3 regions of the Streptomyces sp. NPDC030840 genome follow, and region 3 is predicted to be linked to each of the others. Evidence: riboswitches for the same ligand, from Rfam matches in the RefSeq annotation. Region 3 holds a riboswitch; each other region holds the start of a gene.

Region 1 (10,365 bases), on a different contig from region 3:
GTGCCGACGGACGCGAGGGACGTCGCGGTGGTCGCCGGGTAGCCCGCGGTGATCGCACGGCCGGTGCCGCCTCGCGACGAACCGAGCAGCGAGGTCATGAAGGGCGCCTCGTCGGGGTGCTCCTTGAGCTGCTGCCAGCCCAGCCCGTCGATCAGGAAGACGCAGTTCCGGTCGGCCGCGGTCAGTTCCGTTATGGCGGCGGTCGTGCCGGGGACCTCCATGCCGGCCGCGAGGGTCGGCAGGAGGTCGGCCAGCGAGCCGGTGCCGTACTCGGGGACGGGCGCCGAACTCACGGCGAGGGCTTCCGGCTGGTCCCAGTGAGGAGCGGACGGGGCCGGTACCGAGCGCCCGGAGTCGGGGGCGGCGGGCGGGAACGCGTGGGACATCAGCGGGCGGTGTCCGCGGTCGCCTCGGAGAGGGACTGCGCGAAGGCGAGGGCCTGGCGCACCGTCTCCGGGCCGTCCCCGGCCTCGCTGACGCGCAGGCTGAGGTCGTCCGCCGTCGAGTTGCCCGTGTAGCCGTGGTCCGCTTCGCAGTTGGGGTCGCCGCAGGCCGCGGGCTCCAGGTCGATGCGGGAGACGGCGCCCCAGCCGATGGTCAGGACGACCTCGCGGGGCAGGGTGCCCGGCGCGTACGACTCCGGGTTGGCGACCACCCGGCTGACGACGACCGACGAGATCCGGCCGAGCTTCACGGACTCCGTCGACGTCGTGGCGTACGGCGTCGGGGAGGTGCTGTCCGCGGCCTGCTCGTCGGTGTGACTCACGATGAAGCGGTTGCCGGTGAGGACGAGCACGGTCACGTGCCGGCGCACCTCGTTGGCGTCGAACGTCGTCTCCTGATGGACCAGGTACGACCGGATGGCGTCGCCGCCGACAGCGGCCTCCACCGCCTCCGCCACGAGGGCCGGGTAGTAGCCGCTGCGCTCGATCGCCGCGCGCAGCCCCTGGGTCGTCGTACTGGTCTTGGCCATGAAGTCCATCCTACGGGGGAGCACTGACTGCGAGGGACCGCTCTGCCGTGACTGCGGTGGACGGATCTGTGCACCGGGAGCGACGGATCAGTCCACCAGGAGCGACCGGCCAGTACACCGGCGGCGACCGATCAGTACACCGGCAGCGTCCGCGGACCGAGGTCGTCGCGGGCGGGAGGACGCGCGAGCCGTACGGTGGCGCCGAGGACGCTCAGGCCGCGCGGGGCGACGACGACCGGCTCCAGGGAGACCGCGACGACCTCCGGATGGTCGTCGACGAGCCGGGACACGCGCACGAGGAGCTCTTCGAGGGCGCCGACGTCGACCGGTGCGGAGCCCCGCCAGCCGAAGAGGAGCGGTGCCGTCCGGACCGACCGGACCAGTGAGGCCGCGTCCCGGTCGGTGACCGGAATCAGCCGGTGCGCCGTGTCACCGAGCAGCTGCGACGCGGCCCCGGCCAGCCCGAAGGAGACCACCGCTCCGGCCGCCGGGTCGATGACGGCCCGTACGACCGTGTCGACGCCGCGCGGGGCCATGCCCTGCACGACGGGCCGCAGCTCCTCGGGCTTGCCGAAGAGGCCGGTCAATTCGGCGTAGGCCCTGCGCAGTTGTTCCTCGTCCGTCAGGTCGAGCCGTACGCCGCCCAGGTCGGCCCGGTGGCGCAGGTGCGGGGCGGTGGCCTTGAGGGCCACGGGGTAGCCGATGGCGCGCGCCGCCGCCACGGCCTCGTCGGGCGTGGGCGCGGGCCGGGCCTCGCGCACCGCGATGCCGTACCGGGCGAGGAGCTCGCACGTCTGGTCGGTGCCGAGTGTGAGCCCCTCCCCGCGCGCGAGGAGCGTGTCGATCTGCCCGGCGGCGCCCTTCTCGTCGATGTCCTCGTACTCGGGCACCTTCCCGGGGTCCGCGGCGTCGCGGCGCCACTGGGCGTACCGCACGGCTTCGGCGAGGGCCCGGACGGCGCGCTCGGCGGCGGGGTAGGCGGGGATGAGATGGGCGTCCTCCGGGGGCCGGACGTCCTCCACGCGCGCGCGTGCCGGCCGCTCGCCGGGGGGCGGGACGGCGTGGGGTGCCGTGCTGGTGGCCCGGGAGAGGGCGTCCGCGAGACCGCCCAGTTCGACGTGGACCACGAGGACCGGCTTGGCCGGGGCATCCGCCGCCGCCGAGCGGAGCGCCTCGGCGAGTGCCTCGTCGGCGGCCTGCGTCTCCCCCACCGCCGGTATGGCCGTGACGACCACGGCATCGCAGGTGTCGTCCGCCAGTGCCCTGGCCAGGGCCGCGTGGAAGTCCTCCGCCGAGGCGCCGGTCGTGAGGTCCAGCGGGGGCAGGGGACTGAGCCCCTCGGCGAGGCAGGCGTCGTACGTGAGCAGTCCCAGCGACTCCGAGTTCCCGAGGATCGCCACGCGCGGGCCGGTGGGCAGGGGCTGGCGGGCCAGCAGCAGGCCCGTGTCGACGAGCTCGGTGATCGTGTCCACGCGGATCACACCGGCCTGTCGCAGCAGGTCGGACACGGTGGCGTGGGGCAGCCGCGTGGCCCGTACGGCGTGCCCCTGGGGGGCCGCTCCGCCGTGGCGCGCGCCCTGGACCACGACCAGCGGCTTGACCGCGGCCGTGCGGCGCGCGAGGCGGGTGAACTTGCGCGGGTTGCCGATGGATTCGAGGTACATGAGGGCGACGTCGGTGTCCGGGTCGTCGTACCAGTACTGGAGCACGTCGTTGCCGGAGACGTCCGCGCGGTTGCCCGAGGACACGAAGGTGGACACGCCCGTGACGCCGGTGACCCCTCCCCCGCGCCGGTGCAGCCGGGACAGCAGGGCGATCCCGATGGCGCCGGACTGGGCGAACAGGCCGATCCTCCCGGGGCGCGGCATCTCGGGGGCGAGGGAGGCGTTGAGCCGGATGTCCGGTGCGGTGTTGATGATCCCGAAGGCGTTGGGCCCGATGATGCGCATGCCGTACGTCCGGGCCTGGCGCACCAGTTCGCGCTGGCGCTCGCGCCCCGCGGGGCCGCTCTCGGCGTATCCGGCGGAGACGACCACGAGGCCCTGCACGCCGTGCCCGCCGCACTCGGCGACGACCTCGGGGACGTGCTCGGCCGGTACGGCGACGACCGCGAGGTCGACGGGCTCGGCGATCTCGCTGATGGAGCGGTAGGCCGGGACGCCGTCGAGCTCCTTCTCCTGAAGGGCCCTGTTCACGGCGTACAGGCTGCCGGTGAAGCCCGCGTCCCGGAGGTTGGCGAGCACGCTGCGGCCCACGCCGCCGGGGGTGCGCCCCGCTCCGATGACGGCGACCGAGCCGGGCGTGAGCAGCCGTCGCACGGACCGGGCCTCGGCGCGCTGCTCCCGCGCGCGCTGGACGGCGAGGGAGCGGTCGGTGGGCTCCAGGTCGAACTCCAGGCGGACCACGCCGTCCTCGAAGCTGCGCTGCTGCTGGTACCCGGCGTCGGTGAACACCTTGATCATCTTGGTGTTGGCGGGGAGCACCTCGGCGGCGAAGCGGCGGATGTCCCGCTCCCGGGCGACCGCCGCGATGTGTTCGAGGAGGGCGGACGCGACGCCGCGCCCCTGGTGGGCGTCCTGCACGAGGAACGCGACCTCGGCCTCGTCGGCCGGGGAGGAGGCGGGCATGCCGTCGGCATCGATCCGGTCGTAGCGTACGGTGGCGATGAACTCGCCGCCGACCGTGGCCGCGAGTCCCACCCGGTCCACAAAGTCGTGGTGCGTGAAGCGGTGGACGTCCTTGGCGGACAGGCGAGGGTACGGCGCGAAGAAGCGGTAGTACTTCGACTCGTCGGAGACCTGCTCGTAGAAGCTGACCAGGCGCTCGGCGTCATCAACGGTGATGGGCCTGATGCGTGCGGTGCCGCCGTCGCGCAGCACCACGTCGGCCTCCCAGTGGGCGGGGTACTCGTGCCGGTCCGACGAGGTCTGCATGGGCCCCAGAGTACGGCTCGCGTACGACAACGGCGCGGGGCGGTCTCGCGGACGAAAGCGGCGCGGGAACTCTCGCGCACGGCAACGGCGCGGGGCACTCTGGGGTACGCGAGAACCGGATCGAGGTCAGGCCGTGGGCCCGATTCCGGACCCGCTTCAAGTTTGCGGGACATTGGTCTAGACAACCGGTCTAGACCAGTGGAGACTCACAACATACCGAGACACACCTGAAGGGCAGCAACACATGGCTGAGCGCCGCGTCAACGTCGGCTGGGCCGAGGGCCTCCACGCCCGCCCCGCCTCCATCTTCGTCCGGGCCGCCACGGCCTCCGGCATCCCCGTGACGATCGCCAAGGCCGACGGCAACCCCGTCAACGCGGCCTCCATGCTGGCGGTGCTGGGCCTGGGCGCCCAGGGCGGCGAGGAGATCGTGCTCGCCTCCGACGCCGAGGGCGCGGACGCCGCGCTCGACCGGCTGGCGAAGCTGGTCGCCGAAGGACTCGAGGAACTTCCCGAGATCGTCTGAGTGACGCGGTAAAAGGACCGGAAGGTCGCCCGCGCACACTTCGAAGGGCTCGTCCGAATTACCGGACGGGCCCTTCGCATTTCCTCTTCACGGGCAGCAGAAATAATCCCCCGCGAATTCGACCTTCTTTGTATACGGCCCTCGTGTTAATGCCGCAGGCTCGTGATGTTTACGGGATGTTGCGAAGTCCTCACACGCTCCGCGCGGTCGGCCTGGCCGGGAAATCGCAGGCGGTGCGCGGCGGTCGCGCGTTCGGTGTGCAGGGCCGTGATCGCCCGGGCCCGCTCGCTGTCGCCGCGCGCGACGGCGTCCACGATGCCGCCGTGTTCGGCCCAGGACTCGACGGGGTTGGCGGGCGCCTCCACCGCGTACATCCAGGCGATCTTGTGGCGCAGCTGGGCCAGCGTCGAGGTCAGCGCGGGGCTGCCGGAGGCCTGGGCGAGCGTCTCGTGGAACCAGCCACCGAGCGAGCGCAGGTCGTCGGTGCTGCCCCGCCTGGCCCGCTCCTGGCCCAGCCTGACCAGGCCGCGCAGCACCTTCAGATGGGCCTCGGTACGGCGCTGGGCGGCGCGCGCGGCGCCCAGCGGCTCCAGCAGCATGCGCATCTCCAGCAGGTCGGCGGCCTCCTGTTCGGTGGGCTCCGCGACGCACGCGCCCGCGTGCCGGCGGGTGACCACGAAGCCCTCGGCCTCCAGGGTGCGCAGCGCCTCACGGACGGGGACGCGGCTGACGCCGTACCGGCGGGCAAGGAGTTCCTCGGTGAGCCGGCCGCCGCGCTCGTAGACACCCGCGACGATGTCATCACGGATCGCCGTGCATACCGAGTGTGCCGGAATACGCATGACCCGACCTCCGCCTTAATCCCCGTGAAACGCCGTTGATTGACGTGTGTTCAAGCGACTCTATTGCAGTCCGCCGGAATTTCCGATGCCGGGCCGGAATCCAGGGATATTTTTTGGACAACACGGACAGGACGTTCGTCACAACGACAGAGGCGCGTACGGCAGAGGCGCGTACGGCAGAGGTATGCACGCCGGCGGTATGCACGCCTGAGGTATGTCAGAACGACGAAAGCCCCGGCTCGGCGAGCCGGGGCCTCCTGGGGCTTGCGTGCCGTCGCCGTGGGTCAGACGTTCACGCCGTGCGAGCGCAGATACGCGACGGGGTCGATGTCCGAGCCGTACTCGGGCGTCGTGCGGGCCTCGAAGTGCAGGTGCGGGCCCGTGACGTTGCCGGTGGCCCCTGAGAGGCCGATCTGCTGGCCGGGGGTGACCGTCTGGCCGACGGAGACGCCGATGGACGACAGGTGGCCGTACTGCGTGTACGTTCCGTCGTTCATCTTGATGACGATGTTGTTCCCGTAGGCACCGCCCCAGCCCGCCTCGACGACGGTGCCGGAGCCGACCGCGTGGACGGCGGTACCGGAGGAGGCGTGGAAGTCGATGCCGGTGTGGCTGCCGGAGGACCAGACCGCACCGCCGGACTTGTAGCCGGTCGAGATGTACGAGCCGCTGACCGGGGCGACGTAGGTGTTGAGGCGCTTGCGCTCGGCCTCGCGGGCGGCGCGCTCCTTGGCCTCGCGCTCCTTCTTCGCCGCTTCCTCCGCGCGCTGCTTCGCGAGCGCCTCGGCCCTCTTCTGCGCGGCGGCCTCCTCCGCGGCCTGCTGCTGGGCGGCGGCCTGGGCGTCGATCTGCTCGGCCACGGTGTCGCCGATCGCGACGGCCTGGGTGAAGCCGGTCTGTTCGACGGAGTTGGTGTCCGCGGCGAACGCGGGGGCTGACAGGGCGCCGATGACGCCGGTGGTGGTGAGCGCGGCGGCGCCGACGGCCTTGGTGGTCACGCGCTTCATCCGGCTGGGACGACGGTGCTTCCCGGTGGCGCAGGTGTACGCCATGAAGTGGCTGGTCCTTTCCTTCCCTCTCGCCTACCGGGTTAGCTGACGGGTTCGGAGCAAGGAAGGTCTCCTACGGGCCCCCTTCACCAGGTGCAGGGCGTCCGATTCACCCCAGGGACTGCGGTTGGGTCCCCGGCTCCCCTGGCTCGCGCCGTACGGGGACTCGGCGATGGCTGTCCGGTGCCGCGGGTGCGGCGTACTGCTGACGAACAGCCGGACCGACGCTAAGTGGGCCGTCTTTGAAATAACAAACGGATCACGGGATTTGTAGCGCATGCCACAGGGCAGACACGCAACCTCCCCCGCAATACGGACATCCGGGGACCCACGTGACTCCTGAGTCACCGGGCCCCCGGATGCGGGCGGGCTCCACTCGGCCAGTGGCCGGTCCGCGAGCCGGCTCCTGGTCGGTCCGCGGCCGGTCCGCGAGCCGGCTCGTGGCCGGTCCGTGCGGGCGCTCTACTCGGCGCGTACGACGGAGACTTCGCCGATTCCGAGGGCCCTGACGGGCTCCTCGATCTGCGCCGCGTCACCGACGAGGACGGTCACCAGACGGTCCACCGGGAAGGCGTTCACCACGGCCGCGGTGGCTTCCACGGTGCCAGTCGCGGCGAGCTGCCGGTACAGCGTCGCCTGGTAGTCGTCCGGCAGGTGCTGCTCGACCTGGTCGGCGAGGGTGCTCGCGACGGCGGCGGCCGTCTCGTACTTGAGGGGCGCGACCCCGACGAGGTTCTGCACGGCGACGTCGCGCTCGTCGTCGGTGAGGCCCTCGGCGGCGAGCGTGCGCAGCACGGTCCACAGGTCGCCCAGAGCCGGTCCCGTGTTCGGCGTGTCGACGGAGCCGCTGATGGCGAGCATCGCGGCGCCCGAGCCGTCCGGTGCGGAGCGCAGCACCTGGCCGAACGCCCGCACACCGTAGGTGTAGCCCTTCTCCTCGCGCAGGACGCGGTCCAGGCGGGAGGTGAGGGTGCCGCCCAGGCAGTACGTGCCGAGCACCTGGGCCGGCCACACGCGGTCGTGCCGGTCGGCGCCGACGCGGCCGATGAGCAACTGCGTCTGGACCGCGCCGGGACGGTCCACGATGACGACGCGGCCGGTGTCGTCCGCGGTCACCGCGGGCACGGGGCGCGGCTCGGCGGACGAGCCGGTCCAGGCGCCCAGGGTGTCACCGAGCAGCGCGTCCAGGTCGACGCCGGTGAGGTCGCCGACGACGACCGCGGTGGCCGTGGCGGGGCGGACGTGCTTCTCGTAGAAGGCGCGCACGGCCGCCGAGTCGATGCCCTCGACCGTCTCCTCGGTGCCCTGGCGCGGGCGTGACATGCGCGAGGCCGCCGGGAACAGCTCCTTGGAGAGCTCCTTCGCGGCACGGCGGGCCGGGTTGGCGGTCTCGTGCGGGATCTCGTCGAGCCGGTTGCGGACCAGCCGCTCGACCTCGCTGTCGTCGAACGCCGGGGCCCTCAGGGCGTCGGCGAGCAGGCCGAGCGCCTTGGGGAGCCGCGAGGCGGGGACTTCGAGGCTGAGCCGTACGCCGGGGTGGTCGGCGTGCGAGTCGAGGGTGGCGCCGCAGCGCTCCAGCTCGGCGGCGAACTCCTCGGCGGAGTGCTTGTCGGTGCCCTCGGAGAAGGCACGGGCCATGATCGTGGCGACACCGTCGAGGCCCGCGGGCTCGGCCTCCAGGGGCGCGTCGAGGAGCACCTCGACGGCGACGACCTGCTGGCCGGGGCGGTGGCAGCGCAGCACGGTCAGTCCGTTGTCGAGCGTGCCGCGCTCGGGGGCCGGGAACGCCCAGGGCCTGGCCTCGCCGGACCGGGGCTGCGGGTGGAAGTCCATGGTCGCGAGCTCGGTCACTTGGCCGACTCCTCGTTCTCGTCGGTCACCGCGGCTTCGGCGGTCTCTGCGGCGGTCTCGGCGTCCCCGCTCTCAACGGTGATCGGCTCGTACACGAGCACCGCGCGGTTGTCGGGCCGCAGCCGGGCCTGGGCGACCGCCTGGACCTCCTCCGCGGTCACGTCGAGCACGCGCTGGACGGCGGTCAGGGCGAGCTGCGGGTCACCGAACAGGACGGCGTACCGGCACAGTTCGTCGGCGCGGCCCGCGACCGTGCCGAGCCGGTCCAGCCACTCGCGCTCCAACTGGGCCTGGGCGCGCTCCATTTCCTCGGCCGTGGGACCCTCGGCGGCGAACCGGGCGAGTTCCTCGTCGACGGCGGCCTCGATGACCGGGACCTCGACGTCGCCGGAGGTCTTCACGTCGAGCCAGCCGAGGGAGGGCGCCCCGGCCAGCCGCAGCAGGCCGAAGCCCGCGGCGACCGCCGTACGGTCGCGTCGCACGAGGCGGTTGTAGAGGCGGGACGACTCGCCGCCGCCGAGGACGGTGAGCGCGAGGTCGGCCGCGTCGCACGCGCGCGTGCCGTCCTCCGGGAGCCGGTAGGCGGCCATCAACGCGCGCGCGGGGACCTCCTCCTCCACGACCTCGCGCAGCTGCTCGCCGATGATGTCCGGCAGGGAGCCGTCACGCGGGGCGGGCTTCCCGTCATGCCCGGGGATGGACCCGAAGTACTTCTCGACCCAGGCGAGCGTCTGCTCCGGGTCGATGTCACCGACCACGGAGAGCACCGCGTTGTTGGGCGCGTAGTAGGTGCGGAAGAACGCGCGCGCGTCCTCCAGCGTCGCCGCGTCCAGGTCGGCCATCGACCCGATCGGGGTGTGGTGGTAGGGGTGGCCGTCCGGGTAGGCGAGGGCGGTCAGCTTCTCGAAGGCGGTGCCGTAGGGCACGTTGTCGTAGCGCTGGCGGCGCTCGTTCTTGACGACGTCCCGCTGGTTCTCCATGGACTCGTCGTCCAGGGCCACCAGCAGCGAGCCCATGCGGTCCGCCTCGAGCCAGAGGGCGAGCTCCAGCTCGTGGGCGGGCATGGTCTCGAAGTAGTTGGTGCGCTCGAAGCTCGTCGTCCCGTTCAGCGAGCCGCCCGCGCCCTGGACCTTCTCGAAGTGGCCGTTGCCCTTGACCTGGGCCGAGCCCTGGAACATCAGGTGCTCGAAGAGGTGGGCGAGGCCGGTGCGGCCCTTGACCTCGTGGCGGGAGCCGACGTCGTACCAGAGGCACACCGCCGCGACCGGGGTCAGGTGGTCCTCGGAAAGCACCACGCGCAGGCCGTTGGCCAGGCGGTGCTCGGTCGCTGTCAGGCCCCCGGAGCCTGCCTCGGCTGTGGCCGTGTGACCCATGGGCATGTACGTCCCTTCGATCGCGGAATCTGTCGTGGAAGCTGTCATGGAAAACCGCGTGTGTCCTGCCGGTCCTGCCACTGTATGCAAGCGTGCGGACGGCTGGCGAAGTTCCCGGTTCCCCTACGCTCACAGCGAGACTCCCCGACGGAAGAGGGGGAGGCGCGCACGCCGGGGGCAGGGGGCGCGCGAGGCAGCCGCGCCCCGGCGAGGAGCGCGCACTCGGGGCCGTCGCGCGTCCCCTGCGGGGACGGCTCCCGGACCACCGCACGCCGGGCGGACCCGCGCCCGTGCCCGCCGCTGCCGCAGCCGGGACCAGCGGGAAGACGGCCTCGCGCCCAGGGGCACGTGTCCTCCGGGCAGGCCGGCCTCCCGGGGGCGAGCGCGGCTCCGGACCGCTGTCCCCCGTGACGAGCCCGTATCCGCGGCCTTCGGGCCTTCGCCCACGGCCTGCTTCCCGCGCTTCCCGTACGCGGGCGCGGGCCCGCCGCCGCAGTCCGCCCGGCGCGGGGTGCGGCTCCACGCCTGGGTCCGGGCCGGGGGGAGCGAGTACGGCGCCATGTTGACGCGAGCGCCTGTGAGGCCGTGCGTGGGCACCTGTGACGTCGTGCGTGAGCGCCCGTGACGTCGTGCGTGAGCGTCTGGCGCCGCCTTCCCGATGTGTCGGCGCACCTTCTCTCCCTCACGTCACCCCCACTCCGACGTGCGCGCCCGGGGCACCCCGGCACCGTGTGGAGAGGGCGGGGGAAAGCCCCGGGGAAGGGGCGTGGTCCGGGTTGTCAGTGGGTCGGGCCACAATGGACCGCGTCAGAACCCGT
Region 2 (10,365 bases), on a different contig from region 3:
CAGCGGCTGTGGCCCAAGTGGGGGCTGGACATCGACGGACAGCGGGTGATCGACCTCGCCGAGCTGTTCGGGAGCTCCGGCCCCGTCGTGCTGGAGATCGGGTTCGGCATGGGCGAGGCCACCGCGCAGATGGCGGCGGCGGACCCCGGGACCAACATCCTCGCCGTGGACGTGCACACACCGGGGCAGGGCAACCTGCTCAATCTCGCCGACCGGAACGGGCTGTCCAACATCCGGGTGGGCAACGGTGACGCCATCATCCTGTTGCGCGAGATGCTCGCCCCGGACTCCCTCGACGGGCTGCGCGTCTACTTCCCCGACCCGTGGCCGAAGAAGCGGCACCACAAGCGGCGGCTGATCCAGCCGGAGTTCCTCACCCTCGCCGCGTCCCGCCTCAAGCCGGGTGCCGTCCTGCACTGCGCGACCGACTGGGAGCCGTACGCCGAGTGGATGCTCGAGGTGCTCACCGCGCACCCCGGCTTCGAGAACACCCAGGCCGACGGCGGTTTCGCGCCACGTCCCAGCTTCCGGCCGCTGACCCGTTTCGAGGGCCAGGGACTGGACAAGGGTCATGGGGTGAACGACCTGCTCTTCCGACGCGTACAGCACTGGGACGTACCGTCCCAGGAGGCCTCCCAGAAGGCCGAGGAGCAGCGCGGAGGACAGCCAGACCACCCAGTCAGTCCCGACCAGCCAGAACCCCCCACCGGCGCCTGACCAGTCCCGCCGAACGCCCGCGAGGCCCCACACAGCACCCTCTGCACCTCACGCGGCACCATCGCGGGGAGCGCCTCTCCCTCGTAAGGTCGATGCCGTGGCCACCTTTCCCCCGTACCCGACGCACCCCGGCGGACCCGCCGGGCCCGGCGGACCCGTCGGCGGGGTGCGGCGCCCCGCGCACTGGTGGCAGCGGAAGTGGGTGCGGTACGGGGCGCTCATCACCCTGCTGGCCCTCTCCGGCCTGGTCATCCTCGCCCTGGTCCGCGAGCAGACCGGTACGGAGGGGTTCCTGGTCGGGCTGGGGCTGGCGGTGCTCCCCGTGCCGTTGCTCATCGCCGTGTTCCGCTGGCTGGACCGGGTCGAGCCCGGCCCCTGGCGCAACCTGGTCTTCTCGTTCGCCTGGGGCGCGTGCGCCGCGGCGCTGATAGCCATCGTCGCGAACAGTTTCGCGACGAAGTGGATAGCGACCGCCACCGCCGATCCGTCCAGCGCGGACACCCTCGGCGCGACCGTCATAGCGCCCGTCGTCGAGGAGACCGCCAAGGCGGCCGCGGTCCTGCTGATCTTCCTGTTCCGCAGACGGGACTTCACCGGGCTCGTGGACGGGGTGGTGATCGCCGGGGTCACCGCGACCGGGTTCGCGTTCACCGAGAACATCCTCTATCTCGGCACGGCCTTCGGGACAGACCAGCTCAGCGGCGACAGCGGACTCGCGTCCGTCACGGCCGCGACGTTCTTCGTCCGCGTGATCATGTCGCCCTTCGCGCATCCGCTGTTCACCGTGCTCACGGGCATCGGCTTCGGGATCGCGGCGCTCACCGCGGACCGGCATCACGTGCGCCGCGTGCTCCTCCCCCTTGCCGGGCTGGTCCTCGCGATGGGCATGCACGCCCTGTGGAACGGCTCGTCGACGTTCGGGGAGTTCGGCTTCTTCGCGGTCTACGCGGTGTTCATGGTGCCCGCGTTCGGGCTGCTGACCTGGCTGGCCATCTGGACGCGCCAGCGGGAACTGCGGACCGTGCGGGACGAGTTGCCCGCGTACGCGGCCGCCGGCTGGCTGACACCGCCCGAGCCGTACGTCCTCGGGAACATGAAGGCGCGGCGGTTGGCGCGCGAGTACGCCGGGCACCGGTTCGGGCGGGAGGCGGCGCGTGCGGTCGCCGAGTACGAGGCGTACGCGACCTCGCTCGCCTTCCTGCGGCACCGGGGGCGCCGGGGCCGGGCGGGCGCCGACTTCGTCGTACGGGAGCGGGAGTTGCTCTTCGAGCTGTGGCACCGCCGGGAGATCGCCCGCCCCTCGCTGGCTTACGCGGCACAGGCGACGGCGCCGATGCCTGTGTACGGGTACGGACACGGGAGCGGGGGCGGGCACGGCCAGGGCCAGGCCTACGGGTACGGATACGCCCCGGCGTACGGGTACGGTCCGGGTCCGGCGGCGCCGTATCCCTCCTACAAGCCGCATCCCTCCTACAACCCCTACCAGACGTAGTCCGGCGTAGTCAGGACCTGGGAAGGACGGCACCGCCGGCCGGCGTCAGCTCCCCTGCGACGCCTCCGTCAGCTTCGTCAGCTCCTCCTCCGTGAGGGTCAGCTCGCCCACCGCCACCAGGGCCGGCAGCTGCTCCGGCGTCCGCGCGGAGGCGATCGGCGCGGCGACGGTCGGCTGGGCCGCGAGCCAGGCGAGGGCCACCGTGGCGGGTTCGGCGCCGTGGGCCCCGGCGATCTCGTCCAGCGCCGCGAGGACCCGTACGCCCTGCTCCTTCTCCAGGTAGGCCCCGGCGCCCTGGGCGCGGGGGCTGTCCACGGTCGTGCCGGGACGGTACTTGCCGGTGAGGAAGCCCATGGCGAGCGAGAAGTACGGGACGGCGGCCAGGCCCTCGCGGGAGGCGACGTTCTGCAGGGCGCCCTCGTAGCTGGAGCGGGAGACCAGGTTGTAGTGCGGCTGGAGCGCCACGTACCGGGCGAAGCCCTCGCGGTCGGAGAAGTCGAGGGATGCCTGGAGGCGCTCGGGGGAGATGTTGGAGGCGGCGATCGCGCGGACCTTGCCCGCCTTCACCAGTTCGTCCAGCGCGGTGATGATCTCCTCGACCGGGACCTCGGGCTTGTCGAAGTGGGTGTAGTAGAGGTCGATGTAGTCGGTGTCCAGGCGGCGCAGGGAGGCGTCGGCGGCGGCCTTGATGTTGGCGGCCGTGAGGCCCTGGTAGTCGGGGTGCTGGCTGACCTTGGTGGCGATCACGACGTCGGAGCGGTTGCCGCGTGCCTTGACCCACTTGCCGATGATGGTCTCGGACTCGCCGCCCTGGTTGCCCTCGGCCCAGGCCGAGTAGGAGTCGGCGGTGTCGATGAAGTTGCCGCCCGCGGCCGTGTAGGCGTCGAGCACGGCGAAGGACTGGGCCTCGTCGGCGGTCCAGCCGAAGACGTTGCCGCCGAGGGACAGCGGGAAGACCTCGAGGCCGGAGGAGCCGAGCTTGCGAAGAGAAGTCATGCTCTCCATCAACGCCCTTGCCGGACGCGCCAATTCCACGCGTCCGGCCAAGGGTTCGTAAATCCGGGAGAAGATCACCTCACCTGCTCCCGGAAGATCTCAGGAGGAGAGCTCTCAGGGGGCCTCAGGAGACCCCGGGGGCCTCAGGGGACCCCGGGGACCGCGGAAGGGCCCCGGGAGGAACCTCAGGGGTTCAGCCCCTTGCTCTGCAGCCACGCCATCGGGTCGATGCCGGAGCTGCTGCCGCCGGGGTGTACCTCCATGTGGAGGTGGGCACCCGTGACGTTGCCGGTGGCGCCGACACGGCCGATGACGTCGCCGGTCGCGACCTTCTGGCCGACGCTGACGCTGATGGAGGACTGGTGGGCGAACCAGACCTCGGTGCCGTCGTTGAGCGTGAGCACCGTCTTGTAGCCGTAGGACCCGTCCCACCCGGCTTCGGTGATCGTGCCGCTGCCCACCGCCTTGATCAGCGTGCCCGTGGGGGCGGCGAAGTCGAGGCCGGTGTGCTGGCCGGAGGACCAGTACGCGCCGGACTGACCGAAGGTGGAGGTGATGGTGTACGAGGACGTCGGCAGCGTGAACTGCTTGGCGAGCTCGGCGAGGCGCTCGGCCTCGGCCTTCTTCCTGGCCTCCTCCTCCGCCGCCTTCTTCTCGGCGGCGGCCTTGGCCTCGGCCTCCTCGCGCTCCTTGGCGGCGACTGCGGCGGCCTTCTTCGCCTCGGCCTCCTCGGCGGCCTCGGCGGCGGCCCTGTCGAACGCCTCCCGCTGCGACTCGGCCTGCTGCATGATGCGGGCGCGCAGCGCCTCTCCGGCGTCGTCGGCGCCCTCCTCGGTGTCGGCGGCGGTCAGGCCCGCGTTGCTGAGGGGGGTGGCGGAGCCCTCGGGCTCGTCCTCGGAGTCGAAGACCGAGCCGACGTTCGGCATGTCGGGCATCGAGATGGACACCGGCGGCTTGCCGGTCTGCGCGGTGGCCATGCCGCCCGCGCCGACGGCGGCTATGACGCCGACGCCCAGGACGGTGGAGCTGCGGGCGAGACCGCCGCGAGCGAGGCCGCTCTTCTTGGCGACCCGGTGCCGGCCGCGAACGGGGCGAATGGATTCCGCAGTGGGATTCCACTCCTGCCAGGGGCCCTCTTCCTGGCTGTTGTAGCCGCCGTACCCGAAGGTGTCGCTGTCGCCGTGTTGGCCCGGCACGGTCGGGGTTTCGGTCGCAGACCGGTTGGACGCCACGTGGGCGTACTCCTTTCCTTCCTTCTCGCCTACCGGGTTAGCTGACGGGTTCGGAGCAGGAAGGTCTCCTACGCGCGTAAACCAGCCGTGCTTCCACGGCGGCTTCCGCGCGATTCACCCCAGGGTGGTGGTTCCCCGGTTCCCTTGCGGGATTCGGCGCGTGCGCACGGAGCCGCCTCTTGTGACGGCTGGGACGACCGCGCTGCGTTATCGAACGTTAATAGACGCACGGGCCGTATTCCAAGCGGTTCCGGGTAATCACTCAGGCTTGTGCGCTGGACTTTCGGGTCAAGGGGGTCGTAAATCGGGCGAGTTACCCCTGTCTCAGGAGTCACAATTGTTCTGACGGTGCGTCAGTTGTTATGCGGAGAGACGTTGTTCGGACACACTCGGTGACGACGGTTATGAGGAAGTCGTGAACGATCACCGCTCACGGACGCCGGACCGCGAGGAGCGCCATGTCGTCCGTGGTGCCTCCGCCGGTGTGCCGCCGCACCTCGTCCGCGAGCACGCCCAGCATGGCGCGCGGGCCGGAGAAGGTCCGCCCGGACAGCCGCTCGGCCGGGTCGTAGAAGGCACCGCGCTCGTCGCGGGCCTCGGACAGCCCGTCCGTGTAGAGCAGCAGCACGGCCCCGCCGGGGAAGGCGGCCTCCTCGGCGCGGTCCGGCCGGCTGTCCAGCTCGCCCATGCCGAGCGGCAGCGCGGGCTGCCCGGCGTCGAGCACCCGCAGGGAGCCGTCCGCGTGCAGGAGCAGCGGCGGGGGGTGGCCGCGGTTGACGATCCGTACGACGCCGTCACCGTGCGGGAGCTCCGCGAGGACGGCTGTGGCGAACCGTTCCTCCGACTCGATCCCCTGCCGCCGTGCCGTCTCCCGGGCGAGCGCCCGCTCCAGCCGCTGTGCCACCGCCTCCAGGGTCGTCTCCTGCTCGGCGGCCTCCCGGAAGGCCCCGATGACGACGGCCACGGCACCCACCGCCTCCAGGCCCTTGCCGCGCACGTCCCCGACCACGAGCCGTATGCCGTGCGGCGAGTCCTGCACGGCGTACAGGTCGCCCCCGATGAAGGCGTCGGCCCGGGCCGCCTCGTACTGGGCGGCGATGTCGAAGCCCCCGATCCGCTCCGCGGGCTCCGGCAGTACGGCCCGCTGCGCCGCCTCGGCGATCTCGCGCGCTGAGGCGAGCCGGGCGCCCGTGCGCCGGACGAGCCGGTTGATGACGACGGCCAGGACGGCGACCGTGGCCACGGTGGCGATCTCGGTGACGGCGTCGACGTCCAGGCCGTACAACCGGACGTGGACCAGGAGCACCGCCAGGAACGCGGCGACCCCCGTGGCGACCGTGCCGCCCAGCGAGGCGAGGGGCGCGGCGACGAGCGGAGCGGCGGTGAAGAAGGGCACCGCGGTGTAGGCCCGGGGCGTGAAGTAGTCGAAGAGCACCCCGGCGACGACGAGCAGCGCTGGCAGCGCGCGGACGAAGGCCCGCGCGTACGAGATCCGGGTGGCCTCCCCGCGGGGCGGCATCGGCCCCGCCGGCCCACCGTGTCCCTGCCCGCGGTCTCCTCGCTGCCCCACCCGTCCATACTTCCCGAGGGCCGGGAGGCAGGCGAGCGGGCGGGCACCGGGCGGGTCGGGCGGTGAGCCCCGGGCCGCGGAGCCGGGCGGTCAGCCCACGGAGAGTTCCGCCAGGTCCGCCAGCGGCAGCGTGTGCTGGGTCTGGAGGACCTTCGCCCGCAGGTAACGGACGTTGTGGGCGGTGGTGAAGACGCCCGTGGGGACGCGGGTGCGGACCTTGACCCCGAGGTCGCGCAGTTGCTGCGCCTTGTCGGGGTTGTTGGAGAGCAGGTCCAGGCTGTCGATGCCGAGGGCCCCGAGCATCTGCGCGGCGGCGGTGTAGTCGCGGGCGTCCTCGGGGAGGCCGAGGGCGGCGTTGGCGGCGTAGGTGTCGAGGCCCTGGTCCTGCAGGGCGTACGCGTCGAGCTTGTTGTAGAGGCCGATGCCCCGCCCCTCCTGGCGGAGGTAGAGGAGGACGCCACCGCGGTCGGCGATCTGCTCCACCGCCTCGCGCAGCTGCGGGCCGCAGTCGCAGCGGGCCGAGCCGAAGACGTCGCCGGTCAGGCACTCGGAGTGCAGACGGACCAGCGGCGTGGTGCCGGGCGCGGGCTCGCCGAGGACGACGGCCACGTGCTCCTGACCGTCGGTCAGGCCGTGGAAGGTGACCAGGTCGGCGTCGACGCCGTAGCCGTCGTGGAAGCGCAGCGGGACCCGGACGCGGGAGCGGGTGGTGGCGGTGGGCTGGTCGGTCATGCGGGGCCTCCGGTCCAGGTGCGGGTGTCAGTGCGGGGTCGGCCGGTGTGCTTCAGTTTTGAAGCACGTCGCTCAGAGGGACTCTAACCCTGCTTCAAAGTTCAATCAAGTCCGGCCAGGGATGTCACATCCCCGGGGAGGGCGGGAGAGGTGGGCCCTCAAGGGACCCGGCGGGCTACCCCGAGGAACAGGACCGGCGGCGCCACGGGAGGTCGTCGGGGGTCACCGCCTCGGCACCGCCGCCCTGCAGCGCCTGCGTGATGCCCGTACAGATGCGCTCCAGCTGCTCGACCTGCTCGGGTCCGAGGTGGTCGAAGACCGCCCTGCGGACCATCTCGACGTGCCCCGGTGCCGTACGCTCCAGCAGAGCCATCCCCTCGTCCGTGAGTACCGCCACACTGCCCCGCTTGTCGAACGCGCAGTCCTCCCGCCGCACCGTCCCGTCCTTCTCCAGCCGCGCCACGGCGTACGTCAGCCGGCTGCGCGTGATCTTCAGGGACTCGGCGAGGTCGGTCATCCGCAGACGGCGCTCCGGCGCCTCGGAGAGAGCGGCCAGCACGGAGTAGTACAGGTGCGGCATGCCGGCCTCCTGCTGGAGCTGCCGGTCGAGCGCGTCCTCAAGGAGCAGCGAGGCGGCGATGTACGCGCGCCAGGCACGCTGTTCCTCGGGGGTGAGCCAGCGGGTCGTCATACGGACAGTGTAGTTATTGTTTAAAAGTTGAACCAGGTCCCGCCAGTCACGACCACGGGAGCGACCCCCATGCCCCAGCCCTACGTCCTGTTGTCCGCCGCCGTCTCCCTCGACGGCTACCTGGACGACACCGGCCCCGAACGGCTGCTGCTGTCCGGCCCGGCCGACTTCGACCGGGTCGACGAGGTACGGGCGGCCAGCGACGCGATCCTGGTCGGCGCCGGCACCCTGCGCACCGACAACCCCCGGTTGCTGGTGAACTCGCCCGAGCGGCGCGCGGCCCGTGTCGCCGCGGGGCTTCCGGAGTACCCGCTGAAGGTCACCGTCACCGCGTCCGGTGACCTCGACCCCACGGCCCGCTTCTGGCACACCGGCGGCGAGAAGGTGACGTACACCACGGACAAGGGCGCCGAACGCCTCGGCCGCGTCGGCCTGCCCGCCGGCGTGGACGTCGTGTCCGTCGGCCCCGAGCTGAGGTGGCGGACCGTGCTCGACCACCTCGGGACCGTACGCGGCGTCCGGCGCCTCATGGTGGAGGGCGGCGGCCAGGTCCACACCCAGCTGCTCCAGGAGGGCCTCGCGGACGAGCTCCAACTCGCCGTCGCACCCCTGTTCGTGGGCCAGTCGGACGCCCCGCGGATGTTCGGCACGGGCGCCTACCCCGGCGGCCCGACCAGCCGTCTGCGCCTGCTGGAGACCCGGCCCGTCGGCGACGTCGTCCTCGTCCGGTACGCCCCCACGGTCCCCGGCACCGGCGGCCGGCCCTCGGCGGCGGACCGCCACTGGCTGGAGCTGGCCTGCGACCTGGCGGCCCAGTGCCCTCCCTCACGGACGGCCTTCAGCGTGGGCGCGGTGATCGTCGCCGCCGACGGTACGGAACTGGCCCGCGCCCACTCCCGCGAGGGCGGCGACCCGGTGGCCCACGCCGAGGAGGCGGCCCTGGCCAAGCTGGACCCCACCGATCCGCGCCTGGCCACCGCCACCGTCTACAGCAGCCTGGAGCCCTGCGCCCGCCGCTCCTCCCGCCCGTCCCCGTGCGCCCGGCTGATCCTCGACGCGGGGGTACGGCGTGTCGTCACCGCGTGGCGGGAGCCGGACACGTTCGTCGTGGGCGCCGACGGCAACGCGCTGCTGACGGCCGAGGGGGCCGACGTCGTCGTACTCCCCGAGTACGAGCCCCGGGCGACCGCGCCGAACAGCCACTTGCTCACTTCCTGAGGCCCTGGGTACTCCGTACGGCCAGTGCTCGCGCGAGAGCCGAGAGAGCCGGAAGGAGGCCCCCTGTGAGCCGCCCCCGCGAGGACATGACGACCCTGGACCGTGCCGAGGACCAAGGGGTGACGCTGGTCTACAGCTGGGAGGTCGATCCCGGCCGGCAGGAGGAGTTCGAGGAGCTGACCCACGAGATCGCCGACCTCGCCGAGGGCTTCTGCGGCCACGAGGGCGTCACCTGGCTGCGCCCCCAGCACGGCCAGCGGGTCTACCACGGCGTCCTGCGCTTCGCCGACCCGGAACGGCTGGACGCCTGGCTGGAGCTGCCGGCGCGCCAGGCCTGGCTGGACCGTGTGCGTGACATCGCTCACCAGGTCACCGAGGCCCAGCAGCAGCCCACCGGCATGGAGACCTGGTTCAGCCTCCCGCAGCGCCGGGTGAAGGCGCCGCCGCGCTGGAAGATGACGCTGGTGACCATGCTCGGCGCCTTCCCGGTCGCCCTCGCCATCAACGCGCTGGTCACCCCGCACGCCACCGCCCTGCCCCTTCCTCTGAAGGCCGCCCTCTTCCCCCTCATCGCGGCCCCGGTGCTCACCTACGTGATCATGCCCGGGCTCAGCCGCCTGTTCCGCCGGTGGCTGTACGAGGAGCGGGTGACCCGGTGACGTGAGGCCCCAGGGGGGCATGGCCACGTCAACGCGTGTGCTTGCCGTCCCGCGCATGACGTACACTGGTTTCACCGACGCGGGGTGGAGCAGCTCGGTAGCTCGCTGGGCTCATAACCCAGAGGTCGCAGGTTCAAATCCTGTCCCCGCTACTGAAGGCCTGGGGCCGGAATCCGAAAGGGTTCCGGCCCCAGGTGTTTTCGGGCACGGGGGGGGTCCGCCCCCGCCGCCTACTCCTCTGCCGCCTCGGGCCCCGGCCCGGGATGCCGTACGGCCCTCTTCACGTCCGCCTCGACCTCGCTGCGCGCCTGCCCCTCCGCGCTCGCGTACTCGGTCACCGCGGCCTGCACGTCCCGGGCGAGGTCGCGCCAGGCCCGCCACGCCGTCTCGTACGTCTCGGTCTGCGTCTCGGTCCACTTATGGGCGGTCGGGGGACCGTACTGCTCACGCAACGCCTCCACTCGCGCGTGGGCCTCGTCCGCCGCGCGCTGCATCCCCACGAGCTCCTCGAAAGTCTGCGCCACGCGCACGAATCCTTGGGGAGACGGCGCCCGGGGCCGAGGCGCCACGCCGCGCCCCGGGCTGCCCGCCGCCGAGCGCCACGGCGATTCACTCGAACGTCACAGCGCCCGAGCCGGCCCGCTCACCGAAGGACGCTTCCCCGGCGCCAGCGGACCGAACGCCCGAAAACGAGTCAGCGCCCGAGCCGACCGAAGCCGACCCGAGCGCTGCGTAGCAGGTCAGAGGGGCTTACCCCCACCTGCAACCGGTAGGCCGTGTGGGACTCGAACCCACAACCAATGGATTAAAAGTCCACTGCTCTGCCAATTGAGCTAACGGCCCAGGCGGTGTTGCGTGATGTTGCCTCCCCGAGCATAGCCGGACGAGGCCCGGAGTCCGATCGGGTATCGGTGACCCGGCCGCGTCGAAGCCCCGCAAAAAGACCCGCCGGAGAACAGAACGGACGGAAGAAGGACGCGGGACGGCCCGGATGGTGCCGGAAACGGCCGCCGAAGGGCGCGTCGGCCCTCCGACGCGCCCCCTCTCCCGCGACCGGG
Region 3 (10,365 bases):
TTCGCCGCCGCGGTCGGGCAGGCGGCGTCCGGCCGTGGAGCCCTCGTCCTGCGGCCCGCCGCCCTGCGCCGTCTCGACCGCGTCGACGCGGTCGTCCTCGACGCACGCGTGCTGGCCACGGGCACCTGGACGGTCGGCACCGTGGTACCGCTGGCGGCGGCCGGTCCGTCCTCCGGCACGGACGGGACGGCTGAGGCGGCGGACGTCGACGACATCCACGCCAGGGTCCACGAGCTGACCGACGGCGCCGACCCGTCACAGCCCCAGGAGCGCGCGGGCTGGGCGCTCCGTCCGCTCGCCGAAGGCCACCCGGCCGGGGCGGCGTTGCCGGGGGAGACGGCCGCCCTGGTCGGGGAGTGGGCCGAACAGGGCGGCAGGGCGCTGCTCGTGCTCCGCGAGGGCGAGCCGGTCGCCGTCGCGAATCTGGTGCCGCAGCTGCACCCGCTGGCCGACCATCTGGTACAGGCGGCCCGTGGCTGCGGGCGGGTCGTCCTCGCGGGCGGCCCGCCCGGACTGCACCGCCGGTTCGAACTGGACGAGGCCGTTCCGGTCGGCGGAACGCGGACGTCCGCACTGGTCCGCTCCCTTCAGGAGGAAGGCCACGGGGTCGCCGTCGTCACCTCCCGGACCAGTCGCGCCCTCGTCCGTGCCGACCTCGGCATCGGGGTGACCGCCGGGCTGCGTCGGGTGCCCTGGGACGCGGACGTCGCCGGTCCTCCCGAAGTGGCGCACCTGCTGCTGACCGCCGTCCCCCAGGCCCTGCGGCTGAGCAGACAGTGCGTCCGGATGGAAGCGGTCGGGGCCTTGGTGGGCACCGCACTGGCCCTCGCCGTTCCGCTTCCCCGGGCCTGGGCGCGCGCCCGTCTGGTGACCGACGGCGTGACCATCGCCGCGATGGCAACGGGCACCTGGGAGGGGTGGATGCTGCGCAGCCGCCCGGCGCCCGTCGCCGTGGAGCGCACGCCCTGGCATGCCATGACGGTACGTCAGGTCATGGGCAGGCTCGGTACGTCGTCCAGGGGGCTGGAGGAGGCCGAGGCCGCACGGCGCCACCAGTTCGCCGGACTCGAACGACGGGCCGCTCCCGTCACCCTGATCGGCCGGGTGATGGAGGAACTGGCCAATCCGCTCACCCCCGTCCTGGCGATCGGCGGCGGTATCTCGGCTGCGCTCGGGTCCGTGATGGACGCGGTGCTCATCGGCGGCGTCATCGCGGTGGACGCGCTCCTCGGCGGAGCCCAGCGGCTCCGCGCCGACCGTGCGGCGGAGCGGCTCGTGGCAGCGACCTCCGCCCGGGTACGGCTGCGCAGGGCGGACCGGCCCAAGGCCACGGAAACGGCCGCCGACCGCCTGGTGCGCGGCGACGTGATCGAGTTGCGGGCCGGCGACGCGGTCCCGGCCGACTGCCGCGTGGTGGAGGCCACGGGTCTCGAGGTCGACGAGTCGAGCCTCACCGGCGAGTCGCAACTCGTCGTGAAGGCACCCGCGCCGACGGCCGCCCGAGCGGTCGCGGACCGCCGTTCCATGCTGTACCAGGGCACGACGGTGGCCGCGGGCAACGCGCTCGCCGTGGTCGTCGCCACCGGGGCCGCCACCGAGGCAGGCAGCGCCGCGGAGGCGGCCCCGTCGGACGGCCTCCCGGACAGCGGGGTGGAACGGCGCCTGAGCGCCCTCGGCCGCTGGTTCCTGCCCCTGTCCGTCGCGGCCGGCGTCGTCCTGCTCGCCGTCGGCCTGATCCGGCGGCAGCCCCTCGGCGCCGCTCTGGGGTCCGCGGTCAGCCTCTGCGTCGCCGCCGTTCCCGAAGGGCTGCCCTTCATCGCCACCGTCGCGGAACTCGCCGCCGCCCGACGGCTGTCCACCCGCAACACCCTTGTACGCAGCGCCCCGACCATCGAGGCGCTCGGCCGCACCGACGTGCTGTGCTTCGACAAGACCGGCACCCTCACCGAGGGCAGGATCAGCCTCCAGCAGGTCTCCGACGGCGGTGAGCGGCGTCCCCTCGACGCACTCACCCCACGGCTGCGCAGGGTCGTCGCCGCGGCGGCCCTCGCGGCTCCCGTGGGCCCGGCCTCGGTGCTCACCCACCCCACGGACCGCGCCATCGCGACCGGGGCCGAGCGGGCCGCGGCCACCCCCGACCTGGTCGCCCCGGACGGCTGGCAGCGGCTTGCCGAACTTCCGTTCGAGCCTGCGCGCGGGTACCACGCGGTGCTGGGCCGGATGGGTGCGGGCGAGCCCCCGGTCACGCCGGGCCGCGAGCTGGCCAAGGCCCTGCTCGTCGTCAAGGGCGCGCCGGAGGTCGTCCTGGCCCGCTGCGACCGCGTCCGCCGGAACGGCACCGACACGCCGTTCGACGCGGACCTGCGGGAAGAGATCGACCGGGAGATCGACCGGCACGCCCGGCAGGCCCTGCGGGTGCTGGTGGTCGCGGAACGCACCCTGCCGGCTCCCGGCGCCAACGCCCCCGTGTCCCTCGACGACGCGGACGTCGACGGGCTGTGCCTGCTGGGCCTGCTCGGTCTGGCGGACCCCGTGCGCTCCACCGCCGCCGAGAGCGTCGAGCGACTGGCGGCGGCCGGCGTACGGATCGTCATGCTCACCGGAGACCACCCGAGCACCGCCGCCGCGATCGCCGGGGAACTGCGGCCCGACGAGGAACCGCGCATGATGACCGGCCCCGAACTGGACGCCCTCGACGACGCAGAACTCGCCAGGACCCTGCCCGGGATCTCGGTCTTCGCCAGGGTCACCCCCGCGCACAAGGTACGGATCGTCACGGCGCTGCGCGCGGCCGGGCGCGTCGTCGCCGTCACCGGGGACGGCGCCAACGACGCCCCGGCCATCAGGATCTCCGACGTCGGCATCGCGATCGGCTCCCGGGCGACCCCCGCGGCGCGCGGCGCCGCCGATGTCGTGGTCACCGACGACCGCATCGAGACCGTCGTCGACGCCATCGTGGAGGGCCGGGCCATGTGGGCCTCCGTCCGCAAGGCGCTCGGCATCCTTCTCGGCGGCAACCTCGGGGAGATCGCGTTCGTTCTGGCGACCACGGTGTTCACCGGGCGCAGCGCGCTGAACGCCCGTCAGCTCCTCCTCGTCAACATCCTCACCGACATGCTCCCCGCGATGGCCATCGCCGCCCGGCCCCCGGCGGGCAGCGCGGAGAAGCTGCTCGCGGAAGGACCCGAGGCCTCCCTGGGCGCGGCCCTCACCCGGGACCTCCGACTGCGCGCCACCATCACCACGGCCGCGGCGGGCGGCGCGTGGATCGTCGCCAGGATGACCGGCACACGGGCCCGTGCCGGCTCGGTCGCCCTGGTCGCCCTCGTGGCCTCCCAGCTCCTGCAGACGCTCACGGACGCGGGCCGCGACCCCCTGGTCGCCCTGGCCGCCACGGGGTCGCTCGTGGCACTCGTCCTCGTGGTGGCCGTCCCCGGACTCAGCCATTTCTTCGGCAGCCGGCCTCTCGGCCCGGCGGGCCTGACCATCGGTCTGGCAGCGGCAGTGGCGTCCGTCCTGCTGCCGGCCGCGCTGGAGCACGTCGCACCCCGACGTCATTGACAGTTGACCCCGACTTCACCGGAGCGCCGACCGCGTGAAGCCCGGAGCCCGCACAAAGGAGCGGTACCGGACAAGCACGCACAAGAAGGGCCGTCCGCCGTGTCCCACCTGCTCACCCCCCTCCTGACCAAGGTGGCGGTCGCTGTCATCGAGGCGATCGTCATGCGTCTGCTCATGCAGCTCTGGAAGACGTACGCGACCGGCCGGCGCCCGGCGGCGGCCGCCTGAGTACGCCGGGGAGAAGGCACCACTTCAAGGGGCCGGGTGGCAGCCGCGTCCAGGGCGGAGCCACCCGGCGGGAGGGCGCGCCGTCACCGTTCGACAGGGCCGGCCAGCTGGACGATGTCGTCGGAGGCGACGTCGTGCAGCCGGATCGCCAGATCCTCCAGTGCGCGGCTGGCGGCGAGTTCGTCACCGATCTCCGGCACGGGGCGGTCGACCGGGTTGCGCCGGGCCGCGCCCCGCCCCGTGACCGTCGACGTGTCCGAGGTCGTCAGCACGGCGCGTGCCTGGGTGTCGTCGCCGTCCTCGGTGATGTAGATCTGCACGGTCCACTGCTTGTCTTCCATGCCGATCACTCCTGCACTCCTGATCGCTTCCGTCCTCCGTCCCCAGCCTGCGCCTGCTGTCGCGTCCGGTCCAGTCGACCGGCACATGCGCCGGAACTTCGCCAAAGTTCCCGCGGGACGCCGCGGCGCCCGGTGCCCACAACCGGGTGAAGTGCGGCAGCGGTCCGAGGCGTTGGGGCGAAGGTCACACTCGCGGAACGGGCAATTCGCGCTTCGATCTTCACACCAGGAACACAAGTTGGCTAACTTGGTGGGCAGGCCACACGACTTTCGTCCGGCGAACCTCGTCGGGTCGCGTGGCCTCCGCCGAATCCGGTGCACCGTCGCGAAGCCGGAGCCGGGGACCCAACCGACAGTGGGGCGAATCGGTCCGACTGCCGGCCGGGCAGCGACCGTAGGGCACACCTTCCTCAGTCACCGCCCGAACCCGACAGCTGACTCGGTAGGCGGTACACGGAAGGAGCCAGTACGTCCCCATGGCGCAAGAGCCGAGCCGCGCGGAAGTCCAGCGGAGGATCAACAGCCTCTACGACCGGGCCGAGTCCGACACCGGGAACTTCAACGCGACCCGTGCGATGGCGTCGGGGCGGCGTCCGCGTGTCAGGCCGGCTCCCGGCGGCGGTCGCGAGCGCATGGATCCCGCCCTCGACAACGTCGTCAAGACATGGTTCGACGTAGCCCGCGCGAAGCTGGGCCCGACCGTCCCGGCGGTGCTTCCGCCCGACCTCAGGCCGGACCGCCTCCCCGAGACCCGGCCCACGCGCCCCACGAGCCGTCCCGACGCCACGCGCACCGACCGTGGGCGGGAGCCCGTGGGCCGGGACCTTCCGGAGCTGACGGCGGGCCGCGCCCCCGAGGCGGCCCCGGCACCCGTGGCGGAGCTGACGGCCGGTGCGGCGGCGGAGCCGGCCACCGGACCTGTGGCGGCGTTGCCGGCCGGACCGGTGTCCGAGCTGACCGCCGTGCCCGCGGCGGGACTGACCGCAGGACCCGTGGCCGCGCTGCCGGCCGCGCCGGAGACCGGCGACAAGGCCCCCGCCGCTCTGCCGGCGCCGGCCGGCACGGCGCGGCAGTCCTCCCTGAAGGCGGCCAAGAGCGAGAACCAGCGCAAGCTCACCGCCGCCCGGGAACTGCTCTCCAGACACGTCGCCCAGTGGAGCACGCCGCTGGCGGCGATCGAGTTGCCGCCGGCCGATGACGCCTGGCGCGCGACGGCACAGCAGGCTCGCCAGGCGGCCGAACTCGAAGCCGACTGGCAGCGACAGGAACCGGCAGGCCTCGGCACGCTCATGTCCTCCGGGGCGGCCATGTCCTCTGGGGCGGTCATGTCGCCGGGGGTGGGTGCGTCGCCGGGGGCGGCCTGGTCTGCGGGTGCGGACAAGTCGTCTGGGGCGGTCATGTCGCCGGGGGTGGGTGCGTCGCCTGGGGCGGCCTGGTCTGCGGGTGCGGACAAGTCGTCTGGGGCGGCCTGGTCCGCAGGTGCGGACACGGCACCTGGAACGGCCTGGTCCGCGGGTGCGGACTCGTCCCTCGGCGCAGGCCTGGCCGTCGGCCCACCGGGCGAGGTCGGTGCCGCGCGCGCCGTCGGTGCCGCGCCCGTCGCTGGCACCGTCCCTGTCGCCGGCACCGTCCCCGCCGTTGCCGCCGCCCCCGCCCTCGGCGCCACCCCGGCCTTCGGCGCAGGAGGCGCACCGGTCACGGACAACGGCGGGAAGGCCGCCAAGGCAGTCGAGTTCGCCCGCGCCCAGATCGGCAAGCCCTGTGTGTGGGGCGCGACCGGACCGGAGTCGTACGACTGCTCCGGCCTCACCCAGGCCGCCTGGAAGACCGCCGGGGTGCGCCTCCCGCGTACCGCGCGGGATCAGGCGTACGCCGGCACGGTGATCGCCCTGCCCGACGTTCAGCCCGGGGACCTGGTGTTCTTCACCGACAACGCCGGGCACGTCGGCATCTGCGTCGGCAACGGCATGATGGTCCACGCGCCGAGTCAGGGCCCCCTCGTACGCGAGGATTCGATCCTGTACGCGGGGGAGTCGGCGATCCACAGCGTGGTGCGACCCGTGTGACGGCCTACCCGGGCCCGTTTGCCGCGTCCGGCCCGTCCGCCGGGTGGAGTCCGGTCCCCTCGAACTCCACCCGGACGTCGTCGGCCAGCCGCAACGCGCCGAGGAACGCGGTGTAGGGCTTGATGCCCCAGGCCGACTGCGTGACGGTCGCCGCGCAGCGCAAGAGCCCGTCTGCGTCAGCCGTCCCGTGCACCGTCACGGGGCGGGTCCGCCCTTTGACGGTGAGGTCCCCGGTGACCTCGAAGGACTGCGGTGTTCCGGTGACGCGGGTGGAGCGGAAGGTGATGGTGGGGTGTTCCGCGGTGTCCAGCAGGGCGGCGCCCGCCAGCGTCCGTTTGATCTCGGCCCGGTCGGCGTCGGTGAGCGCCTTGAGACCGCCCGTGCCCTCCAGGACCTCCAGCGACCCCGTCTCGACCGTCACCGTCACCGACGACCTGCCCGGCTCCGCGGCACTCACCACCGCTTCCCCGGACCACCGGGTGGCCTCGATGGTGAGGTCGTGTCCTGCCCGGCGGCCCAGCCCGGCGCGTCCGGTCCTGATCAGGAGGCGGCCGGCCGGTGGTCCGAGGCGGTACGTTCCGTCGATCAGCATCACAGCGCCAGAGGGTAGGGGACGGGGAAAGGCTCTTGAAGGGGCTCCTGACGGAGTTCCTGACGGGGCTCCTGGAGGGGGGCGCCCGCCTCCGGCTACCGCTGGGGGACGCCGAGTTCGCGCCCGCGGTAGAAGGCTTCCCGTTCCTCGACGACGTACGGGGCCATCGCCGCACGCCGCCGCGTCTCCGGTTCGGAGGTCCGCCAGGAGTCGCAGGCCTCCTTCGACTCCCAGAACGACACGCCGGTGATCTCCTGGCCGTCCTCCGACCAGTACGCGTAGGCGCGGAGCAGGCCCTGCGGATAGGGGTCCGGGCGCCATGCCTGACCGAACTCCTCCAGTGCGCCCGGTTGCAGGCGGCGGGTCGTGACCCAGACGAAGTGCTCCTCCACCGCAGCCTCCTCCGCGACGTCGGTTCGGCTTGTCGGTACGTCTCAGACCACCGTAGGTCCAAAGCACCGCTTTCGCCTGCGCGGCGATCGAGCGGAGCGCCGACTGCCCGGACGCGTGCCTCACGCAGCGTGGTGGGTGTCAGAACCTTGACCCCGGGTCGGTACCTCCCCGATGCTGCTCGTTGCGGTTCATGGAATGTGTGCCGTAATGAGCAACATCAGTCTCAGGTCTCGCACCAGCCGAGGAGTGGCCATGACGCACCAGGTCCGTGCTGTCGTCGCGCGCGGGAAGGGCGCCCCCGTCAGCCTGGAAACGATCCACGTGCCCGACCCGGGACCGGGAGAGGCGCTGGTGAAGGTCGAGGCCTGCGGGGTCTGTCACACCGATCTGCATTATCGCGAGGGGGGCATCAACGACGACTTCCCCTTCCTGCTGGGCCACGAGGCCGCGGGGGTCGTGGAGGCGGTGGGGGAAGGGGTCACCGACGTGGCCCCCGGAGACTTCGTCATCCTGAACTGGCGTGCCGTGTGCGGCCAGTGCCGGGCATGTACGCGGGGACGGCCCTGGTACTGCTTCAACACCCACAACGCCAGGCAGAAGATGACCCTGGCCGATGGCACCGAGTTGTCGCCGGCCCTGGGCATCGGCGCGTTCGCGGAGAAGACGCTGGTGGCGGCGGGCCAGTGCACCAAGGTCGACCGGGCCGCCTCCGCGGCCGCCGCCGGTCTGCTGGGCTGCGGCGTGATGGCCGGTATCGGCGCGGCCATCAACACCGGCAACGTCGGACGCGGTGACAGCGTCGCGGTCATCGGCTGCGGCGGCGTCGGGGCCGCGGCGGTCGTCGGGTCCCACCTGGCGGGCGCGGCGAAGATCATCGCGGTCGACATCGACGACCTCAAACTGGACACCGCCCGGAAACTGGGGGCGACGCACACCATCAACTCCCGGCACACCGACCCGGTCGAGGCGATCCGCGAACTGACCGGCGGCTTCGGCGCCGACGTGGTCGTCGAGGCGGTGGGCCGCCCGGAGACGTACCAGCAGGCGTTCTACGCCCGCGACCTGGCGGGCACAGTGGTGCTCGTCGGCGTGCCGACACCGGAGATGAAGCTGGAGCTGCCGCTGCTGGACGTCTTCGGCCGGGGCGGCGCGCTGAAGTCCTCCTGGTACGGCGACTGCCTGCCGAGCCGGGACTTCCCGATGCTCATCGACCTCTATCTGCAGGGCCGTCTCGACCTGGACGCCTTCGTCACCGAGACCATCGCGCTGGACGAGGTGGAGAAGGCCTTCGAACGGATGCACCACGGCGACGTGCTGCGCTCGGTGGTGGTCCTCTGATGAGCGGCGCCCGCATCGAGCGTCTCGTCACCTCGGGGACGTTCTCACTGGACGGCGGCACCTGGGACGTGGACAACAACGTGTGGATCGTCGGCGACGACACCGAGGCGGTCGTCATCGACGCCGCACACGACGCCGGGGCGATCACCGACGCTCTCGGCTCGCGCACCCTGCGGGCCGTCGTGTGCACCCACGCCCACAACGACCACATCGGCGCCGCACCCGAACTCGCGTCGCGTACCGGTGCCCCGATCCTGCTCCACGGCGACGACCTGCCGCTGTGGAAGCACACCCACCCCGACCGGATGCCCGACGGCGACCTGGCCGACGGTCTGGTCCTGACGGTGGCCGGTATCGAGCTGACCGTCCTCCACACCCCCGGCCATGCCCCCGGCGCGGTCTGCCTGTACGCGCCGGAACTGGCGGCCCTCTTCAGTGGGGACACGCTCTTCGCGGGCGGCCCGGGGGCGACGGGAAGGTCGTACAGCGACTTCCCGACCATCGTCGATTCCATCCGGGACCGGCTGCTGACCCTGCCGGGCGAGACCGTCGTGCACACCGGGCACGGGGAGACGACCACCATCGCCGCCGAGGCGCCGCACCTTCAGGAGTGGATCGACCGAGCGTTCTGACCGGCGGCGGCCCTGGGCCGCCGCCGGCGCGCGCTGGGGTGGGGCCGCCGCCCGCGCGGCACCGTTCGCCCGTTTTCTCCTGACCGGCGGGCCGGAGCGGCGGGTGGGCGTTCACATTGCCCGGCGGCGAGGAGGGCTCACCGGCCCGGTTCCCCCTTTGACCTGGCCGAAGGCGCGGAGCTCGGCGTTTGGTCACCTCTGCCGGTCGTTGCGCGCTGCGCTGACAGTTTCATAATGAGCAACAAGCAGGCGTGACTTTCCCCGTCTCCTGGATGCCTTGACAAGGGTTCGGGCCGACCTCAGACTGATGTTGCGCTTACCGCAATCCGTTTCGCTATACGCACCGAGGTGTCATGATGATTCCCGCGTGCCGTCTCGCGGACCTCCCGCGAGGAGAGGCCTTCCGGCTCGACATCGACCCGCCGGTCTCGGTGTTCCACACCGACGACGGCGAGCTCTTCGCCATTGACGACACCTGCACCCACCAGGACGCCTCGCTCGCCGACGGCTGGCTGGAGGGCTGCGAGGTGGAATGCCCCCTGCACGCCTCCAAGTTCGACCTGAGGACCGGTGCGGTCGACGCACCGCCGGCCAAGCTCCCCGTGCGGACCCATCAGGTCGTCGTCGAGGACGGCATGATCCATGTCCGGCTGTCCACGGCGGCCCCGAACCTGCCGCCGTGCGTCGCGGCACGGCTCGCCGGGACCCCCGCGTGAGGACGGTGGCCGTGGTGGGCGCCTCGCTGGCCGGGCTGTCGGCGGCGCGCTCACTGCGGAAGCAGGGCTTCGACGGGCGGCTGGTCGTCATAGGGGACGAACTCCACCGCCCGTACGACAGGCCCCCGCTGTCCAAGGAGTTCCTGGCCGGCACCATCGGCGAAGCGGAGCTCGCGCTGGAGGCGGACGACGAGGACCTGGGCGCGGAGTGGATGCTCGGCGTCCGCGCCACCGGACTCGACCACTCGGACCGCGCGGTCCGGCTCGCCGACGGCCGGGTGGTCCGCGCCGACGGCTTCGTCATCGCGACCGGCGCCGCCGCGCGCACCCTGCCGGGCTCCGAAGGCCTGGCGGGAGTGCACGTCCTGCGCACCCTGGACGACGCACGCGCCCTGCGGGACGAACTGGCCCGCGGCGGGCGGCTGGTGGTGATCGGCGGTGGATTCGTCGGCGCCGAGGTCGCCTCCACCGCGTACACCCTCGGGCTCGACGTGACCG

What was found. Region 3 has a riboswitch for cyclic di-AMP ahead of ACZ49J_RS04840 (C40 family peptidase). Riboswitches for the same ligand answer to the same signal wherever they lie in the genome.
Region 1: it holds a riboswitch for cyclic di-AMP, as region 3 does, so the genes downstream of both, ACZ49J_RS26680 (M23 family metallopeptidase) here and ACZ49J_RS04840 (C40 family peptidase) in region 3, are expected to answer to the same signal.
Region 2: it holds a riboswitch for cyclic di-AMP, as region 3 does, so the genes downstream of both, ACZ49J_RS07370 (M23 family metallopeptidase) here and ACZ49J_RS04840 (C40 family peptidase) in region 3, are expected to answer to the same signal.

Annotation. Positions count from the first base shown of each region.
Region 1 is NZ_JBVIEE010000013.1:102,053-112,417, forward strand. Features, by position in the region: gene ACZ49J_RS26655 (alkaline phosphatase family protein) at 1-386, opposite strand, end outside; gene ACZ49J_RS26660 (DUF5998 family protein) at 386-973, opposite strand; gene ACZ49J_RS26665 (bifunctional acetate--CoA ligase family protein/GNAT family N-acetyltransferase) at 1,105-3,906, opposite strand; gene ACZ49J_RS26670 (HPr family phosphocarrier protein) at 4,151-4,432, shown strand; gene ACZ49J_RS26675 (GntR family transcriptional regulator) at 4,579-5,274, opposite strand; gene ACZ49J_RS26680 (M23 family metallopeptidase) at 5,559-6,326, opposite strand; cyclic di-AMP (ydaO/yuaA leader) riboswitch at 6,339-6,505, opposite strand; gene ACZ49J_RS26685 (M16 family metallopeptidase) at 6,786-8,174, opposite strand; gene ACZ49J_RS26690 (M16 family metallopeptidase) at 8,171-9,553, opposite strand.
Region 2 is NZ_JBVIEE010000003.1:19,472-29,836, forward strand. Features, by position in the region: gene trmB (tRNA (guanosine(46)-N7)-methyltransferase TrmB) at 1-717, shown strand, start outside; gene ACZ49J_RS07360 (PrsW family intramembrane metalloprotease) at 815-2,209, shown strand; gene ACZ49J_RS07365 (aldo/keto reductase) at 2,255-3,205, opposite strand; gene ACZ49J_RS07370 (M23 family metallopeptidase) at 3,391-4,437, opposite strand; cyclic di-AMP (ydaO/yuaA leader) riboswitch at 4,450-4,606, opposite strand; gene ACZ49J_RS07375 (PP2C family protein-serine/threonine phosphatase) at 4,868-5,956, opposite strand; gene ACZ49J_RS07380 (GTP cyclohydrolase II) at 6,098-6,739, opposite strand; gene ACZ49J_RS07385 (MarR family winged helix-turn-helix transcriptional regulator) at 6,915-7,430, opposite strand; gene ACZ49J_RS07390 (dihydrofolate reductase family protein) at 7,500-8,648, shown strand; gene ACZ49J_RS07395 (antibiotic biosynthesis monooxygenase) at 8,714-9,307, shown strand; tRNA gene ACZ49J_RS07400 (tRNA-Met) at 9,386-9,459, shown strand; gene ACZ49J_RS07405 (hypothetical protein) at 9,538-9,831, opposite strand; tRNA gene ACZ49J_RS07410 (tRNA-Lys) at 10,078-10,150, opposite strand.
Region 3 is NZ_JBVIEE010000002.1:186,159-196,523, reverse strand. Features, by position in the region: gene ACZ49J_RS04855 (HAD-IC family P-type ATPase) at 1-3,561, shown strand, start outside; gene ACZ49J_RS04850 (hypothetical protein) at 3,661-3,789, shown strand; gene ACZ49J_RS04845 (DUF1876 domain-containing protein) at 3,873-4,130, opposite strand; cyclic di-AMP (ydaO/yuaA leader) riboswitch at 4,425-4,594, shown strand; gene ACZ49J_RS04840 (C40 family peptidase) at 4,607-6,196, shown strand; gene ACZ49J_RS04835 (YceI family protein) at 6,201-6,788, opposite strand; gene ACZ49J_RS04830 (hypothetical protein) at 6,884-7,180, opposite strand; gene ACZ49J_RS04825 (S-(hydroxymethyl)mycothiol dehydrogenase) at 7,434-8,519, shown strand; gene ACZ49J_RS04820 (MBL fold metallo-hydrolase) at 8,519-9,151, shown strand; gene ACZ49J_RS04815 (bifunctional 3-phenylpropionate/cinnamic acid dioxygenase ferredoxin subunit) at 9,505-9,867, shown strand; gene ACZ49J_RS04810 (NAD(P)/FAD-dependent oxidoreductase) at 9,864-10,365, shown strand, end outside.